2 regions of the Lentibacillus salinarum genome follow, and region 2 is predicted to be linked to the other one. Evidence: predicted binding sites of a transcription regulator. Region 2 holds the regulator's gene; the other holds the start of a gene.

Region 1 (10,114 bases), 150 kb from region 2:
TTTGTCAGATGGACGTCCGTTTCAATACCGTCTGAGCCCTGCTGATAAGCGAGATGAAAGGCAGCCATCGTATTTTCCGGTGCGTATTTGCTGGTACCCCGGTGTGCAAAAATGGTCGTTGACAATTAACTCACCTCTGTTTGATTGTGTTTGATTTTTCGAAGGAAGTCAATTTATAAGGGACGAGAAGGAATTCCATGAAAACCTGGCAGATAACAGAACAATTAATTGATATGTTATCATCACTTGTTAATTCTGCCATTCATACTGACTGAGACGATTCACCGGCTTTTTGAGAAAGAATAGCTGACTTTTTTCTGAGAAAGGTATATAATAGCAATCATTACACTGAATCGTTATTCATTTTTGGAGGCTATCAAATCATGAAAGTATTAGACAAAACAATCAGTCAGCTAACTATCCCAACACCATTTGCGGTCGGTGATGTGCATGTATACTTGCTCAAAGGGGATACACTATCGCTTATCGATGCCGGTGTTAAAACAAAAGAAGCATGGGAAGCTCTCAAAACACAATTAAATAAACTGGGTTATGCGCCAAATGATGTTGAACAGATTATTTTAACCCATCATCATCCGGACCATATTGGTTTAATTGAAGCATTTCCTCGTGCCGAAGCAATCATCGCTCATCAGAATGTTAATTTATGGTTAACCCAGGATGAAACGTTTTTCACCCAATATGAACAATTTTTTCAGCAATTTTTTGTTGCGTGCGGTGTACCGGAAGAATTGATGCCAAGTTCCCATGAGTTACGCGGTACATTGCAATTTGCCGGGAAAGGGCAGTTGACGGATACACTGGATGAAGGGGACACACTACCCGGGCATGACGATTGGCAGGTCATCGAAACGAAAGGGCATGCACAGAGCCATTTGTCGTTTCTCCGTGAAAATGACGGGGCATTTATCGGGGGCGACCATTTGCTTCACCACATTTCCCCGAATCCGCTACTGGAAGCACCAATCGGGAATGATGTGATGCGTCCCAAACCGATGTTGCAATACCGGGCCAACTTAAGCAAATGCCAGTCACTGGACATTCAAACGGTTTATCCTGGACATGGCGACATTTTTTCAGACGTGAATGAGATCATTCCTATACGTCTGCAGAAACAGGAACAAAGAGCGAATAAAGTGCATCAGCTTTTGTTGGAAAACGCTCAAACACCATTTGATCTTTGTGAGCAGATTTTTCCAAAGCAATATGAAAATCAATTAAGTCTCACCATGTCTGAAACAATCGGGCAGCTTGATTATCTTGAAGATGAAGGACTTGTCACAAAGACACTAAAGGGCGGTATTTATGTGTATGATGCAAAGTAGCCATTGGAATTTGAAATCGGCAACCAGTTGCCGATTTCTTTCATATTCCGACCTCTGACTTCCAGCATCTGACCTCTGTATGTTACGCCTGATGTCCGCCGATTTTGCTGCTTCGCCCGATGGTGATCCCTGCATCGGTATAGCTGGTTGCTCGGAGTATGGCAGTGGAGCCGTACTTGGCACGAATGGCATCCATGACGTAACCAATGTCTTTTTTCTTTGGCCTATCATCGAAAAGGTCCAATTGTGTTTCGTCGTCGTCATACAGGTTATCAAGGGTGACATAGACATGGCGGATATAACTGATGCCATCGTAAAATTCATGAAACAGCTGCATGCAGACATTGTACATATCCATGGTGATGTTGGTCGGAAGTGCAACGGAGCGTGACCGGCTGAAGCCGCCGCCTGTCTCTTTGGCGTACGAGATGCCAAGATGGATGGTTTTGCCGGTCTGGCGAGCACCTCTTGCCCGCCGGCATACTTCTTCACACAAATCGAGAATGCAAATGGCAACTTCATCGCCGGAATAGTCACGCAATAACGAGATGCCGTGGCCGAAACCTTTTTGTTTTGTTTTGGTGAAGTTGCCGAAAACAGGACTCAAATCAACGCCCCAAGCATGCCAATAGAGCTGTTCGCCTATAATACCGAATCGCTTGGTTAATTGTTTCAGGGGAAAATTGGCCAGTTGTTCAAGCGTGACAATCCCCATCCGGTTTAAGTTGCGCTGCATCCGCCGGCCGATTCCCCAAACGTCCTGCACCGGGAATGGCCATAATTTTTCCGCGACGTCTTCATAGGTGCATTCCGCGATGCCATATTTTTTGGCGTGCAGATCCATGACCACTTTGGCCAAAAATTTATTATCGCCTATTCCGATAGAGCAGGTTATTCCGAAGTTTTCCAGAATATCCTGCTTGATAGCATTCGCAACCTGCCACCGGTCGCCGAATAACGTTCCCAGCCCGTTCACGGTCACCCAGACTTCATCAACCGAATACTGGTGGATGGCTTCTTTCGGAACATATTGATGAATCAATTTGGTGATTTCCATCGATACTTGTAAATAATCCGCCATATGTGCCGGTGCAATCACAATTCCGGGATCGTCAGGTAGTTCGAAAAAGCGGCTGACATTGCTGATGCCATGCTTTTGTTTCAGAGCTGGGGAGGCGGCAAGAACGATGCTTCCTGATCGGTTGACATCCCCGACAACGGCCAGCTTTACAGTCATCGGATCAAGCCCCCGTTTGACCGCCTCGACACTCGCATAAAAGGAGCGCATATCAATACACAGAACATCATTCCGTGGGTAATTGGTATAATCCATTGTCATTCACCTCATTACAGGAACGTTTGTTCTAATATTGTATACCCCTGATTAATTATTATCAATGGAAATGACTGTCATTTATCCGGATAACGACCTTCTTTCACGACTATAATCGTATCCGGATACCAAAAAGGGGGCACGAAAAAAATATTTTTTTTCATACCCCCTTTTTCAACTAAATTTCGATTGTAGTAGAAATAAGTCCTACCGGTGATTGGTATATTGAATCGCCTTTGTAACATCCTGTATTTTCCGGTATGTTTCGTCCGTCAAAGCTGAATGATCAACATTCGCATTGCCATCAACCTGGCTGCCAGAACTGGCGCCAAATACAGCACTCGCAACGGCGGGATGCTTCAGTATATAGCTTAATGCTAGGCTGTTTAATGAGCCATCGCCACTTATTTTTTCAATGTCACGATGAATGGCTTTCAGTTCATCATACGAATAATCGAGAAAACCATCTTGGCCTTTTTTCTCAATTTGTTCATGTGCCCGGTCACTGAGCATGCCTTTTGCCAATGGGCCCCGTGCCAGGACACTGATGTTATTGTCGTGCAGGAGATTCAATATTTCTTCTTCCGGCCGGCGATCCAGCAGATTATATTGCATCATGACCGCATCAATGTTTGAACGCTGCACATATTCACGGATGACGTTCGGACGGATGGAGGAGATGCCGTAAGCCCGAATGAGTCCTTCTTGTTTTAGGTTTTCAAACGCTTCAATCGACTCATCAATCGGATCATCGATGGTGCCGCCGTGCAGCATGTAGAAATCGATATAATCAGTGCCCAAACGGTGCAGGCTATCTTTTAGGCCCTGTTCAATATGTGCTTTGGACGGATCCCAGAACCAGTCCTGCTTCTCCTTATTAAAGTGGTTGCCGACTTTTGTTGTTAAAATAACCTGGTCCCGTTTTCCTTTAATGGCTTCACCGACGATCGCTTCATTTTGGCCAAAATCGTACAAGTCTGCTGTATCCAGGTGATTGATACCGGCACCAAGTGCGTGGTCAACAATTTCTTTTGCTTTTTGACTGTCTGTTCCCAGTGACATACAGCCAAGTGTCAGCTCGGAGACATATAGATCCGATTGTCCCAACTGATTTTTATTCATCGTAACGCCTCCATTGCCATATATTTAACCCCTATTGTAAAAGAGTCATCACGACAAATACAAGAATTAGCTAATATGCTAGAATAGGAATAGTATTTTTGCCAAAAAGGGTGAGAGCATTCATGAAAAAATTTGAAGAAAAGACGATTCAAACGGAAACCATATATGACGGCAAAATCGTTAAATTGCAGGTGGATGATGTCACACTGCCGGATGGGAAAACGTCCAGACGGGAGCTAGTCAAGCATGCCGGGGCAGTCGGCATCATTCCGATTACAAAAGACAATAAAATTGTATTTGTCGAACAGTACCGTAAACCGCTGGAAAAATCATTGGTGGAAATTCCGGCCGGGAAGCTGGAAAATGGGGAGGAGCCATCAGTAACTGCGCTGCGTGAATTGGAAGAGGAAACCGGGTACACGGCAAGTTCACCGACGTTCATCACGTCATTTTACACATCACCGGGGTTTGCCGACGAAATCATGTATCTGTATCTGGCAGACGACCTTGAACCAGTGGAGAACGCCGCTTCCGGTGACGATGATGAGTTTATTGAATTGCTTGAATTGACGCTTGACGAAGCCAGACAATATGTGAACGAACAGCGGATTCATGATGCGAAAACCAACTACGCCATACTGTATTTGGAGACACTCGAAAGGATGTAGCGAATGCTGAAATCGTTTTTTGCTGATATGCATATACACATTGGCCGGGATATGTACAACCATTCGGTTAAAATTACCGGCGCTAAAACGTTGACCTTGACAAATGTTCTGAAAGAAGCAAGCCGGAACAAGGGAATCCATATGGTCGGCGTTATCGACAGTCATGCGCCGGCGGTACAGCAGGAGATCAAGGAACTTATCGGGGCTGGTTACGCTCATGAATTGGATGACGGGGGAATCCGTTTTGAAAATGTAACTTTGCTGCTCGGTACGGAAATTGAAGTTTATGATAAAAATTGCCGGGGACCGATCCATGTTCTGTGTTTTCTCCCGACACTGGATGAAATGGAAATGTTCTCGGAATGGCTGACCACGAGAATGAAAAATATCACATTGAGTTCCCAGCGCTATTATGGAACGGCAAAAGATCTGCAATATAAAGTGAAGGCGCATTCGGGTGTATTTATTCCTGCCCATGTGTTTACACCGTTTAAAAGCATGTATGGAAAAGGGGTGCATCAATCGTTAAGCGAAGTGCTGGATCCGGATCTGATCGACGGGATTGAATTGGGCCTCAGCTCGGATACGACGATGGCAGATCAAATCAACGAGTTACATGACTTTACTTTTTTATCAAATTCCGATGCACATTCACTTCCGAAGATTGCCAGGGAATACCAGGAAATCACCATGGAAGAGCCTTCGTTTAAAGAATTCAACTGGGCACTTCACAATGTAAATGATCGGCATATAAAACGGAACTTCGGGATGAACCCACACCTCGGAAAATATCATACGACCGTCTGCAGTCAATGTCTAGAACCATTGTCTGCTGATGCCAGCAAATGTCATCAATGCGGGTCAACGAAAATTGTCAAAGGTGTGTTTGACCGGATTCAGGAATTAAAAAATACTGATCAGGAAAAAAGGGGGCGGCCACCTTATTTATACCAGGTTCCACTGGAATATTTGCCAAAGCTTGGACCCAAGACATTCGCGAAGCTGCTGGAACATTTTCAGACAGAAATGAATGTGATTCATAACGTTTCGTTTGATGATTTGAAGGAAATCATCCCCGAAAAACTAGCAACGTCCATTATAAATATGAGAAAAGGTAAGTTATCAATCAAAGCTGGTGGCGGCGGAAAATATGGCACTGTCACAACATTTTAATATGACGCACCAAAAATAAATTGGTATGTTTATATGGAATTCTTCATAGTTTCTACTAGAAGCGAAATTTACATGAGTGATGGAGGATTCCGATGAATAACAAACGCACTTTGTTAATCGATCACGTAAGAGAACATGCTACCATTTATATTTTTATGACGATCCTGTTTTTAACCGGTGTTATTTTTGGTGCCATCATTGTAAACAGTATGAATTTTGTACAGAAACAGGATTTGTTTTTTTACCTTGAACGCTTTTTCGGTGGGATAGCTGAAGATGAACAAATCAGCAGCCGTGAAATATGGACAAGCAGTTTTTTTTATCATGTGAAATACCTCTTTTTACTGTTTGTTTTGGGCCTGTCTGTTATCGGTCTCCCAGTCGTGTGGATTTTATTGTTTTTAAAAGGCCTCGTTGTTGGCTTTTCCGTTGGTTTTATCGTTAACCAGCTCGGCATGGACGGCCTTTTTTTGGCATCATTGTCGATTGCGCCGCAAAATTTGCTGGTTATACCAGTTTATATTATCGCCGGCAGTTTATCGATGCTTTTCTCCCTGACATTGTTAAGAAAGCTTTTTTCGCGACGAATCGCTCAGCCTGTTCTCCAGCCTTTGGGCAAATATGCGGCTGTGTTTGCTTCCCTGATGGTGTTTTCCCTGGCTGCAGCTGCCATGGAAGCTTATGTAGCTAATGGGGCGATGGAAATGTTAATAAACGCCCTTTATAATGAGTAACATATATAATATAATAATGATTACAAATAACAAATTATAATCATTATACTTTGACACGTCACACCTGTGAGCATATAATGTAGTTGGGGAAACAGGGAGGAGAGTTGCCATGGAACACCGTATTGAACAGATAAAAAAACAGCTCCATGCCCAAAGCTATAAATTGACACCACAGCGGGAAGCCACTGTCAGGGTGTTGCTGGAACGTGAAGATGATCATCTCAGTGCTGAAGATATCTATCTACTGGTTAAAGAAAAAGCACCTGAAATAGGTTTGGCAACTGTTTATCGGACACTGGAATTGTTATCGGAACTGAAAATCGTTGATAAAATTAACTTTGGTGATGGTGTCTCCCGTTATGACCTTCGGAAAGAGGGGGCAGAACATTTTCATCATCATCTCGTTTGTACCGAATGCGGCTCTGTTGAAGAAATTATTGAAGATTTGCTCGGAGATGTGGAGAAAATAGTTGAAACGAATTGGAGCTTCCAGGTGAAGGATCACCGATTGACATTTCATGGAATTTGTAAACAATGTCAGGAAGCGGTCGTCAAATCGACAAGTTAACAAAGAGATCGTGACCGTACGCCTTTTTTCTTCAAAGGAAAAAGGTATTTTATTGTTCAAACAGATAACGAATTAATGAAAGTCAATTCATTTACATTTTACATCCAATAGGTTATTTTGGTAATAGTAGGTAATTCATGTTCGTTCCCATGTATATTGTCAGTCTTTTTTGGCATATCTTGATTAATAGATATGTAAAAGAGGTGACCGACAATGAAACAACTAATTTGGGACACGTTCAAGGTGTTTGTTATTTTCATAGCCTGCACTGGCCTGTTTTATTTTGGCTTGCGGTATATGCATACCGAATACGAACAATTTCACCGCTATGACCCCCCGGAAGGACCGTCTGTCGAAGTTTTTGAGACAGATAACCAAAGGATTATTGATCGGTTGAACTTATTTTTTCGCTTAGGGGAGTAATGAACATGCTTAAACCCACTTTTGATGATTTTTTCCATTATTTACTGGTGGAGCAAGGCGTATCTGATAATACATTAGCATCCTATAAGCGGGATTTGAAACATTATATGCAATACCAAGAAAAAATAAGCCGGAAATCAGACTGGAACGACATCGGCCGATCCGATATCATCGGGTTTCTTTACAAACTGAAAGAGGATGGTAAATCGGCTGCTACCATTTCCCGGACGATTTCGTCAATTCGTTCATTCCATCAATTTCTCATTCGGGAACAACTGGTCAATCATGATGCCAGTATACATATCGAAACACCGAAAAAAGAGCGAAAATTACCTGCGACGCTATCTGCGCATGACGTGGAGACTTTGTTAACAATTGGCGGCCGTACACCTTTAGCGCTTCGGAATAAGGCGATGCTTGAGTTAATGTATGCGACCGGGTTGCGTGTAACGGAGCTGGTATCTCTGGAAGTGAGTGATCTTCATTTGACCATGGGGTTTGTCCGCTGCATGGGAAAAGGCTCAAAAGAACGGATTGTCCCGCTGGGTGACGTAGCGAAAAAAGCGGTAGATGCGTATTTACAGCAGGCGAGAGGGCACCTCGTTAAACGGGGACAGGATCAAAATGCTTTGTTTGTGAACCAGCATGGCCGACCGCTGTCACGCCAGGGTTTCTGGAAAATATTAAAAGGGATTGCCCGTGATGCGGGGATTAAAAAACAGATCACACCGCACACATTAAGGCATTCATTTGCCACACATTTACTGGAAAATGGTGCTGATTTGCGATCCGTTCAGGAAATGCTCGGTCACGCCGACATATCGACCACGCAAATTTACACACATATCACAAAAGCCAGATTGAAAGATATTTATCAATCCTATCATCCGCGGGCTTAATCATTTATGTAGGTTGAATCAGCTATGCGCAGGTAATACCGTTTTCAGGCAGGTATTGCGGGTAGGTCCTTTTAACCGGATAGTCGTCAGACATCATACAACATGAAGGCTAACATAATATGACGTGAAACAGGGAAAAATAACGACAGGAGGTATGAAGGATGCAGGATTTTAAACGTATATTTTTGATTGTTATGGATTCCGTTGGGATCGGAGAAGCACCTGACGCAAAAGATTTTAACGATGAAGGTGCGGATACGTTGGGTCATATCGCAGATCGGATGGACGGATTGAATATGCCTCATATGGGGGAATTGGGTTTAAGCAATATCAAGGAAATAAACGGCATTGAAAAAGCAGGAAGCCCGATGGCCCATTACACGAAAATGCAGGAGGCTTCCAACGGCAAAGATACCATGACCGGTCACTGGGAAATTATGGGCCTGAATATTCAGCAGCCATTCCGGACATTTCCGGACGGTTTTCCGGACGAGTTAATTGCTGATCTGGAAGGCAGGACAGGCAGAAAAGTGATCGGGAACAAACCGGCATCAGGTACGGCCATCATTGAAGAGCTGGGCAAGGAACACATGGATACAGGGGCGCTGATTGTTTACACGTCTGCTGATTCTGTTTTACAGATCGCCGCTCATGAAGAGGTTGTGCCATTAGAAGAATTGTACCATATATGCGAAATCGCCCGTGAACTTACGCTGGATGAAAAATATATGGTTGGCCGTGTCATTGCACGTCCATTTGTTGGTGAACAAGACGCTTTTCAACGCACAGCCAACCGCCATGACTACGCGTTAAAACCTTTTGGCCGTACGGTTATGAATGAACTGGACGATGCCGAATATGACGTGATCGCGCTTGGTAAAATTTCCGATATTTATGACGGTGAAGGGGTTACAGAGGCGATTCGCACTGCCGATAACGAAGACGGCATGACAAAACTGATTGATTCGATGGCCAAAGACTTTACAGGATTAAACTTTTTGAATTTGGTTGATTTCGATGCCAAGTACGGCCACAGACGTGACCCTGAAGGTTATGGCAAGGCCCTGGAAGCTTTTGATGCACGCTTGCCGGAAGTCATGAACCGGCTGAACGAAGATGACTTACTCATCATTACAGCCGATCATGGTAATGATCCGATCCATCATGGAACAGATCATACACGGGAGTATGTGCCACTGCTTATTTATCATACTAACATGACCTCCGGAAAAGAGTTGCCACTGAGGGATACGTTTGCTGACATTGGTGCAACGGTGGCGGACAACTTTAAGATTAACATGCCGGAACACGGAAAAAGCTTTCTGGCGGCTATCAAATAGGAGGGGGTGTTCAGGATGGATCAGACAATGATAAAAGAAGCCGTCGCCCATATCAATGGTCAACTGCCTGCCAAACCCGTTTTAGGACTGATTTTAGGATCGGGGCTTGGTGTGTTGGCTGATGAGATTGAAGACCTGGTGACATTTGCCTATAAAGATATCCCTCATTTTCCGGAATCAACAGTAGCTGGTCATAAAGGTCAGCTGGTAGCAGGTGAATTGGAGGGGAAGCAGGTTATTGCGATGCAGGGTCGCTTTCATTACTATGAAGGTTATTCCATGCAGCAAGTGACGTTCCCTGTACGGGTTATGAAAGAATTGGGCGCCGAATCGATTATTGTGACCAATGCAGCCGGTGGCATCAACAGGTCTTTTGAACCCGGCAATTTAATGCTGATAACCGATCACATCAATCATATGGGTGACAATCCGCTACTTGGTCCAAATGACGAATCCTTGGGGGAGCGCTTCCCTGATATGTCTCAGGTATATGATAAAACCTATCTGC
Region 2 (10,114 bases):
GCCGCCTATTTTGACAATCATGGAGCTGTGGCGCTTGATCCACGCCATTTTTCCAATAAAAAATGACAAGACGAGAAACGGGATTGAAAACCCGAGTATATAACTGATCATCATAATCATGCCAATATCAGGATTCGTTGCCGCCAGCGAAATGACGATCACCAAAATGGGGCCCATACAAGGCGTCCATCCCAGCGAGAATGCCAGACCAATGAGAAAGGAGCCGACAAAGCCCGCCGGACGGTTTTTAAAGGTAATCTTCCGGTCTTTCATGAGAAATTCAAAATTAAACACCCCGACAATCACCAGTCCGAAAAACACAATCAAAATAGCCCCAATTTGCCTGATGATGTCCCGGTTTGTTTCAAGGAATTCGGCAATGAAGGACGAACCAAATCCGAGCATTATAAAGACGAGCGAAAAGCCGAGCAGGAAGAAAACTGTGTGCAATAAACTTTTCCTAGTCAGCATTTTATTTTCGTTTTTTAATTCATTAACACTCATCCCGGTAATATATGAAAGAAATGCCGGATATAATGGTAATACACAGGGCGAGATAAACGAAAGGAATCCCGCTCCGAACGCAATGAAGACATTAATTTCCTCTGACATGATAACCCTCCTACACGATACCTTACCCGCATTTTACCAGAAAAAATACAGAACACGCTTCTGCTTTATGACAATAATCCAACAGTGAGGCTCACCCGGATTCCCGGTTGTAACGTGTACGGTCAATCATGCGAATGGGGTTGCAAAGGAAAACCCCTGCTGAACCGTCAAAAAGCAGGGGGGTGTTGTGACATCGTTTCACCTTTTATGATTGACTTCCATTATTTTCCTTGTTGTTGGTTATTCATCTGGCGCATCATCTGATTAATTTTTTTCTGTGATGGTTTTTGTCCCATCTGCATCATAAGTGTACGCAGCATTTGTTCATTGATCGGCGGGTTTTTCTTTAAGTAATTCATCATATATTTTCTAGCTATAAAAAATCCGAGTGCCACTCCGGCAATTAACGCCAGAATGGCAATTAACACAACCCAAATGACGTCCATTAAAGCTTTCCTCCTTCATGTTGTCTCTCATACAGTATAGTAAATCAAAGATGAGAATACAATACTTGTTCATGCTTGTCCATATTCCTTTCAAGGGTAACCGGCGCAATCCAGCCAAAATCATATGGGTGAGCACCAACTACGAAAAAATATGGATGAATGGACCGTAAAGCAGGAAAAAGTAAATCTTCGGCATCATAAATGATGTTACCACGAAAGTTTATACGTTTTTGCTCGATATGTAAAGAAATACAGCGCTTTTCCTGATAAATTTTGATCGAATTCCCTTCTGTTATAAGGTTGGCATGAGACGGATGGGATTGCATTATGTTGGATATGAGCATGTCTTCCGGGATATCTAGGGTAATATAATGGAACTGCCTGGCAATAATTTCCCGGCTCTGGTGCTGTTCATAACTTTTCAAAAATCGGTATAACACGTCACTTCGATAATAAAAGAAGCGGGCAAATTCTTCTTTTACCCAGTAAATAGTGTAATGATTCAACAAAACCCCTCCTCTTTTATTGCCTATTATACCGATTTTTATTCCAAAGTTTGTCACACACCGAAGCAAAGATGGACTAATTTTGTCGAAGCAACAGAAAAGGTGACTTTGCGAGAAAGTCACCTTTTCATGGCCATTTATTTTAATAACGCTTCAACACGTTTAACGACGTTGTCAACATTAAAGCCATATTCTTCAACAACTTTATCACCTTTGGCAGATGCACCAAATTGCTCAATTCCCAGAATGTCACCTTCGTTACCTGTATACCTATCCCAGCCAAACGGGGAGGCCATTTCAATAGCAAGTCGTTTCGTGACATCCGGCGGCAGCACCTGATCCTGATAGGCCTTGTCCTGTTCGTTAAACTTGTCCCAGGAAGGCATACTGATTACATTAACATGGATACCTTTTTCATGAAGTGCTTCTTGTGCTTTGACAGCCAGTTGAACTTCCGATCCTGTTGCCAGCAAAAGTGCATCCGGTGCTGCTTTGGCTGCCCGGCTAACAACATAGGCACCTTTTTTGACGCCTTCATATGCGTTGTCCTTTGTCCCTTCCAATACCGGAAGCCCTTGCCTGGTTAATACGAGCGCTGTCGGTTTATCCCGGGATTCCAAAGCCAATCGCCATGCGGCTTGTACTTCATTGCCATCTGCCGGCCTGATGAGTGATAGACCGGGCATCGCTCTGAGTGATGGCAGCTGCTCGATTGGTTCATGTGTCGGACCATCTTCCCCGACCGCAATGGAATCATGTGTAAATACGTACGTCACCGGGTTATTCATGATAGCTGATAGCCGTAATGCCGGACGTAAATAATCACTGAAGACAAAGAAAGTGCCTGCATATGGTTTGATCCCGCCATGCAAAGCCATACCATTTACTGCAGCGGCCATGGCAAATTCACGGACACCGAACCAGATATTTTTTCCTGCGTAATTGTTGCGGGAGAAGTCTTCCTTATCTTTAATGGTTGTTTTATTGGAACCTGCTAGATCGGCACTTCCCCCAAACAAGTATGGTACAGCCCTGGATACTTCATTCAGCATATCTCCTGAGGATGCACGAGTTGCTTTCGCATCATCCTGCGGGTCATATACGGGGAGGTTTTTGTCCCAGTTCTCCGGCAATTCACCTTTGATAGCTCGCTCCAATTCATTACCCGCTTCCGGATATTTTTCTTTATAAGATGTGAATAAATCATTCCAGTTTTGCTCCGCTTTTTCTCCATCATTTTTAATTTTTGCCCGGAAATCAGCATAGACCTCTTCCGGTACGTGAAAGTCATCATGGGTCCAGGCATAATGCTCTTTTGTCAATTTAACTTCTTCTTCGCCCAGCGGTGCACCGTGAGAAGCGGCTGTTGCAGATTTATTTGGTGACCCATACCCGATAACGGTTTTCACTTCAATCAAGGTAGGCTGGTCACGATTGTCTTTTGCTTTTTTAATGGCTGCCCGGATTTCATTCAAATCATTACCATCTTCAACACGTATGACCTCCCAGCCATAGGCCTTAAAACGCTCCTCAGTATTATCAGAAAAGGCACGATTCAACTCCCCATCGAGTGAAATATCATTGGAGTCATATAAGGCGATAAGTTTGCCCAGTTTCAGGTGACCAGCAAGTGAGGCTGCTTCATGGGATATGCCTTCCATCAGATCTCCGTCACTTACAAGGGCGTACGTATAATGATCGATGATGGAAATATCCTCTTTATTATACGTTGCCGCAAGATGGGCTTCAGCCATCGCCATCCCCACTGACATGGCAAGCCCCTGTCCAAGCGGTCCTGTCGTCGCTTCGACACCGTCCGTATGATGCACTTCCGGATGACCTGGTGTGCGTGAACCCCATTGCCGGAAAGACTTCAAATCGTCAATCGTGACATCATACCCTGACAGATGCAAGAGGCCATATAAGAGCATCGATCCATGGCCAGCCGACAATACAAAACGATCCCGGTTAAACCAATTGGAATGACTCGGGTTATGTGTCATAAAGTCCGTCCAGAGTGTATAGGCCATCGGCGCGGCACCCATTGGGAGACCGGGGTGTCCGGAATTTGCATGTTCAACTGCGTCAATAGCCAATGTTCTGATTGTATTAATCGATAACTGTTCAACTGATTCTGACAAAGCCAATACCCCTTCCTTTGTTAGCATTCATATCCTATCTAATTCTATAATGAAAACGCAGATGGAACAAGCTATAACATGCCTGTCTAGCGTTTTTTATTTTTATTCTGTAAATCTCGTACCTTTTGCGGTGTGACATCATTTCCGGCGGGATCCCTTACCGTCATTGACTTAAACTGATTTTTAAAGGATTTGCGTACATTTTGCAAATATTCTTCGCGCAATTCTTGTTGTTCCGCTTTCTCCTCCTCGGTTAACCCTTCCTTTTTTGATTTGTGTGCCAATTGATTTATGCGATTAAGTTTTTCGTTTGATATCATTGATGGACCTCCTGAAAACATTGGAAAAACCGGCAAATTCCGCGTTTGCAGTTTTTCTTGTCTTTTAATTAGCGGATTTTATTCTAGCTTAACGTAATAAAAAGACACGAACAACATACGTGTTCCTGTCTTTTAATATTACATGGCCACAGACGTATATTCAAGTATTGAGGTATTCCCGGTATCTGCGGTGGACCGTGGCCTTTGAAACCGGGTAGCCCAGCCCATTAAGCGTATCGGCAATTTCCCGGAACGTCATATTATTTTGCCGCAACCGGACAACTTCTTCAACCGGAAAGGATTTACGGTCTTTTCCGGGTGCCTGATGTCGATTCGACAAGTTCCGTCCTGGTTGAAACCCGTTATCAACCGCCCGTTTCATTCCCCGCTTGATTTTGGCATTATGGATCTGCCGCTGATATTCTTCTACAATACTGACAATCTTAAGCACCATTGAGTCTGATTCAGACAGTTCCAGTTCACCACTCTGCAGTGCTGTATAAATATGGACATCCAATTTTTGCAATTGATGAAACAGAGCAATTTTGGTATTGCCGCGGCCCAGTCTCGTTTCATCCTGAATTAGTAAACAGTCTGCCTGTTTCCCGGAAAAGTAATCCAGCATGTGAAAAATACCATCCCGATCGATGTCATAACCGCTTGCCTGTTCCTCAATATAATCGACGATGGTAAACCCGCCATTTTCGGCAAGTTTCATCAGTTCTTCTTTTTGTCGCTGTAATGATGTTTCCTGTGTCTTTTTGTCTGTACTCACTCTGCAATAAATAATAGCTCTCAAGCTAAAGTCTCCTTACATTATGCACTTGTTACCATCGAAATATATAAAAATATCAGTGCTGAAGCAAAAGCCACTAGGTAAAATAGGTCTGTTTTCGTTAGTTTATCGAACATATGACCAGCCCCCCCATTCGCAAGAACCTTTGTTCGCTCATCTATCTATAATTATAAACGAACACGCGATCTTGTCAACCATTTTTTCGAACGAATGTTTGTTTATTTGGCACGTACATGATATACTAGCTTTAATAAATTGTATGTGCGAGGTGTTTAATAAATGACAAAACTTTCAAAACGACAGGAAGCCATACTCGACTATATTAAGGAACAAGTCATCGAGAAAGGGTATCCGCCGTCAGTCCGCGAAATTGCCGAGGCCGTGGGTCTTGCCTCCAGCTCAACTGTGCACGGACACTTGGCAAGATTGGAAAGTAAAGGGTTTATCAGACGTGACCCGACGAAACCGAGAGCAATTGAGGTATTGAATCAATCTGAAGAAAGTCATATACCACGGGAAGAACCGCGGTATGCGCCGCTCATTGGAAAGGTCACAGCCGGACTGCCGATCACTGCAGTGGAAAACATCGAAGAATTTGTACCGTTACCAGGCTCTGTTACCGGGACCGAGGAGAATCTGTTCGTACTGGTCATTGAAGGCGAAAGTATGATTGAGGCAGGTATACTGGATGGAGACATGGTCATTGTTAAACAGCAAAACACAGCGCAAAATGGTGATATTGTTGTGGGCATGACGGATGAAGATGAAGCGACTGTCAAACGATTCTTTAAGGAAAAGGACCATATCCGCCTGCAGCCGGAGAATGCAACCATGGAACCGCTCGTTTATCAGAACGTGACGATTCTTGGTAAAGTGATTGGATTGTATCGTCATATTGATTAAAAAACAAGGCTTTCGTCATTATTGGTATGACGAAAGCCGTATTTCTGCTTAGTAACTTGTAAATCTGTTCGTGCTTCCATGGGTGTATGGTTGATTGATCAATATTTAAACGATCATAATCCTCTTCCGTAACTTTTGTCGCCAAACTAGGGTTTTAAATTAAATGATTTCATTTGAGTTAGTGTTTGTTATATCCTTTATCTTTAACAAATTGTGTAATGTCCATCCTGACTTCTTCACAGTACTTACGGATCATTTGTTCCGTCCATGTATTTGTTCTTGTATTTGTTGAACGTTTTTGATAATAGGATCTAATTTGTTGATCAAATTCCGATATTAATCGCTTAATCTGTTCCAAATTATGGTCATATTTATTTTCATGATAAACAACATCTAGTGGTAAACGGGGTTTTTGTTCTGGTTTTTGATCAGGGTACCCAACAGCTAGACCGAATAAGGGGATAACGTACTGAGGTAATTGCAAGATTTCGTCTACACGTTTGATGTCATTTCGTATGCTTCCGATAAAACAAACCCCTAATCCTATTGATTCGGCGGCTATTGCTGCGTTTTGCGCTGCGAGAGCTGTATCCACTGTTGCAACAATAAATTGCTCTGTATTTTCCATATTTACTTGCATTTTTTCCTGAACTGTTTTGGAAGCTTGGTTATAAACACGATGCAAGTCAGCGCAAAATATGAAAAAGTGTCCATTGTCTTTTACATAGGTTTGTCCAGTTATAGTGGCTAATTTCTCTTTTGTTTCTTCATCGTCTATTCCGATAATCGTATATGCCATCATATAATTTGATGTGGAAGCTTTCTGCGCCCCTCTGACAATGGTGTATATTTGTTCGGTCGTTAATTTTTCTTTCGTGAATTTACGGATTGATCGATGATTGAAAATAGTTTGTAATGTGTTATTCATTGAAAAGCTCCTTTTCGTGATTGTGCATTATTAGGGAAAAAACCACTAAGTATAAGGGAAATTATAATGAATATATTACATTCAGGACATTTGTCCTCAAATTATGATGGATTATGGAGTTTTAGAATCTCAATGTAATGGTCAATGACTTTTTTGCTACGTTCGGTTAAATATAGCCCCCTTAATCGCGGGCCATGCTTAGCATTAGAGGAGTATCCTGAATTCCAGATTCATAATAAGACCTTAGAATTAAACAGTTCTAAGGTCTTTTTTAAATGTACTTATAAATGCCGGTAAGTGCGAATATTTTTATCAACTATAAGTAATGCCTTCATCTCTATTACAATAAATTAACATATTCGAAATCCATACAATGCAAGGAACTTACAAAATAGTGTTTATAGTGCTTCATTCTAGTTTTGTGCGCTGTTCAATGTATGTACAATCTATGCATTTGTTCAATTGTAATTTCATAATTGAAGTAAGGGGTGCATCATGACGGCACTAGTTGTTATCTACAAAAAATCAATGATATTATAGATTGTAAGCTCCGTCTATATTACATGAAAAAGTGAATCATAAATGCTGCAGAAATAAAATACATAATTGGATGGATTTCATTAAACTTTCCAGTACCCATTTTCAATAATGTATACGAAACAAAACCAAATGCAAGACCTTCGGCAATACTGTAAGTCAACGGCATCATAATAATGGTTAACATAACAGGTATTACTGTTGTAAAATCACTAAAATCAATATTTTTAATTTCTGGTAGCATGAATGCTCCAACAAGGATTAACGCTGGTGCAACAGCTTCTGTAGGTACAATCTCAACCAGTGGTCCAATAAACAATGTACAAGCAAATAGAATTGCTACAACAAGCGCTTTTAATCCTGTTCTCCCACCTTCAGCGATACCAGTGGAGTTCTCGGCATATGCATTTAAGGCTGTCCCACCCATCGTTGAACTTAAAATGGTACCGGCAGCATCAGCTTGTAGCGCACGATCAATTCCATCAATCTTGCCATCTTTTTTAACAAGTCCAGCCTTTTTAGCAAATCCAATAAGTGTACCAGTGTTATCAAATAGCTCAACAAGTGTAAACGAAAGAATGATTGAGATAACGCCATATCCAATAGCCCCGCTAATGTCTAAGGCAAATAATGTTTCACCTAAACTCGGCACATTTATGGAAAATATATCACCAATACCACCTGGTGTTTCCGTATACCCTACAATCATAGAAAGTGCTGTTGTTGAAAGAATCGCGATTAATAAACCACCTTTAACATTTTTTGCAGATAAAATCCCCGCAAGAATCAGACCAAATAAGGCAAGTAATGGACCAGTAGCGGCTACATCTCCTACTCCAACAATATTGGATTCATCGGCAACAACAAGTCCGGCATTTTGAAATCCTAAAAAACTAATAAAGAGTCCGATACCAACCGTTATGGCCGACTTCATTGAATCCGGTATACCATATATAATCATTGTTCGTATACCTGTAATGGTAAGAATTAAAAATACGATACCTGATATAAACACGGCACCTAAACCGGCTTGCCAAGTTAATCCTTCACCAATTACAACAGTGTATGTAAAAAACGCAACCAAACCCATTCCTGGGGCAGTAGCAGCTGGAAAATTTGACCATAACGCAAACAGGATTGTAGTAAATACAGTAACAAAAATTGTTGCAGCAAGTGTAGCCTCATGTGGCATTCCTGCATCACCCAGCATGGTTGGAATTACGAAGATGATATAACTCATAGAAATAAAAGTCGTCAAACCTGCAATGAGTTCAGTTCTTACGTTTGTTCCACGTTCAGTTAGTTTAAAAAATCTGTCTAAACCCGATGATTTCAGTGGTTCAGGATTCTTATCATGTTCAATTTCTTGTCCAAGATTCGACATATTATATTCCCCCTAAAAAAATAGAATTAATTTCTATTGCATCCTGGATAAATGAAATAGAAGTAAAACTAAGATACGTAAGGCCTTACTTTACCTGCATACCACCCTTTTCAATCTTTCATTTGTTAAAGTAAATAATCATGGTAATTTTCTGATATTTGTTGCCATTTAATTCGTATAAATACCGATAAATTTCTCTGTTTGGTAAGCAGTGTAAATCGCTCTACTATATTATTAGGACCAATGACATATTGATTTATCCTATATTGGTACCAAATACCTGTAAATACCTGCTCTATTAAAATAAAAAACCACAGCAACCTAACTAAAGTGGAAGGTTACTGCGGTTCAATACTTTTCCAATAAATAGAAAACACATGACACCGCTTTCAAATTGATTGAAAATAATAGCTTTCAAATGCTTTTATTTCCATAATTGAATAAGTTGTTTATTCAATTAACACTTTAAACCTTTCGCCCTCTTTTGTCAAGTAGAAATTTTCGGAACTTAGTGGATATGATATTGCCTAGTTTTTTAAAATATATCCTGAATTATTCATAAATTAAAGCTTAGCTTGGAATCATACCTTAACTTTTTTTTGCTTTCTTTCTGGGATTGAAAGGTCTGTCATGTTGGAAATATTGAAGGAAGAACCTCCTACGAGATCAGCTACCTTTATTATAACGTATTGTCCGGTTTAGTTGGCGATCGTCTTAGACCTTTTGGGTGAGAATCTTCCAACTGTGATCTCCCCAATAAACTATAAACCGGCTAAGCTTTCGCCTGAAGAGGTTCCCATTAAACATCGGATTGATGAGATATACACAATCATCCATTTTATGTTTCACGCAAGATTGCTGAAACCGTACGTACGGTGGTGTGAGAGGATAGGGACTAATCACCCATTCCAAATCGATTTCATTTACTTATAGCTACTTTATTAATTGGTTCAATAAAAATATCCATAATTCCGCCACAGATGCCCCCGTCCTCATAAAATAATCCCTCTGTTAAGTCTACTTGATGCTGAGAAGGAATGCCTTTTTCAATTACTGAAAAAGACTTTTCAATTACTTCACCCTCACCACAACCGCCACCAATGGTACCAAAGATTTTGCCATCTGGATAGATGATCATCTTTGCACCCGTTCTTCTCGGTGTCGATCCTTTCGTCCTAATAATTGTGGCAACAGCGGCACTATGACCTTCCTGATGAAGAGTCATTACTTTTTTGTAAAAGTCTATGGAATTCATTCTTTAACTCTCCTCTCCCTGAATTTTAATTGTGAATAGCTGGGGATCTTTTCTTTTAAGGAATGACCACTCGTTGCATTTTTTATTTTTAAAATTTCTGCCATAATACTAACTCCAATTTCAGTGGGTGTCTGTGCACCAATATCCAAACCTACGGGGGAATATATATTTAAAAAATTATGATCTGAAAATTCACTTTTTAGTTGTTCAAATACACCAGATATTCTTCGCCTACTGCCAATCATACCGATGTAAGCGGTACGTTCTTCGAGACTCATATTTTCTT

The links. Region 2 encodes LexA, which represses DNA repair genes until DNA is damaged. Its sites were predicted from a motif close to CGAACATATGTTCG; they were not measured.
Region 1: ACFQ4A_RS02870 (Y-family DNA polymerase) is a predicted target of LexA. The motif match lies at 2,699-2,712, and genes of this name have one in related genera.

Annotation. Positions count from the first base shown of each region.
Region 1 is NZ_JBHTNH010000002.1:408,019-418,132, reverse strand. Features, by position in the region: gene ACFQ4A_RS02880 (glycerophosphodiester phosphodiesterase) at 1-125, opposite strand, end outside; gene ACFQ4A_RS02875 (MBL fold metallo-hydrolase) at 384-1,346, shown strand; gene ACFQ4A_RS02870 (Y-family DNA polymerase) at 1,429-2,679, opposite strand; gene ACFQ4A_RS02865 (aldo/keto reductase) at 2,887-3,801, opposite strand; gene ACFQ4A_RS02860 (NUDIX hydrolase) at 3,924-4,469, shown strand; gene ACFQ4A_RS02855 (endonuclease Q family protein) at 4,473-5,642, shown strand; gene spoIIM (stage II sporulation protein M) at 5,735-6,376, shown strand; gene fur (ferric iron uptake transcriptional regulator) at 6,486-6,944, shown strand; gene ACFQ4A_RS02840 (DUF4227 family protein) at 7,218-7,367, shown strand; gene xerD (site-specific tyrosine recombinase XerD) at 7,373-8,266, shown strand; gene deoB (phosphopentomutase) at 8,428-9,606, shown strand; gene ACFQ4A_RS02825 (purine-nucleoside phosphorylase) at 9,622-10,114, shown strand, end outside.
Region 2 is NZ_JBHTNH010000002.1:255,514-265,627, reverse strand. Features, by position in the region: gene ACFQ4A_RS02060 (cytochrome c biogenesis CcdA family protein) at 1-612, opposite strand, end outside; gene ACFQ4A_RS02055 (YneF family protein) at 834-1,058, opposite strand; gene sirA (sporulation inhibitor of replication protein SirA) at 1,103-1,564, opposite strand; gene tkt (transketolase) at 1,702-3,705, opposite strand; gene ACFQ4A_RS02040 (DUF896 domain-containing protein) at 3,792-4,025, opposite strand; gene ACFQ4A_RS02035 (YneB family resolvase-like protein) at 4,186-4,824, opposite strand; gene lexA (transcriptional repressor LexA) at 5,101-5,724, shown strand; gene nfsA (oxygen-insensitive NADPH nitroreductase) at 5,903-6,652, opposite strand; gene ACFQ4A_RS02020 (NCS2 family permease) at 7,212-8,573, opposite strand; gene ACFQ4A_RS02015 (XdhC family protein) at 9,493-9,828, opposite strand; gene ACFQ4A_RS02010 (XdhC family protein) at 9,825-10,114, opposite strand, start outside.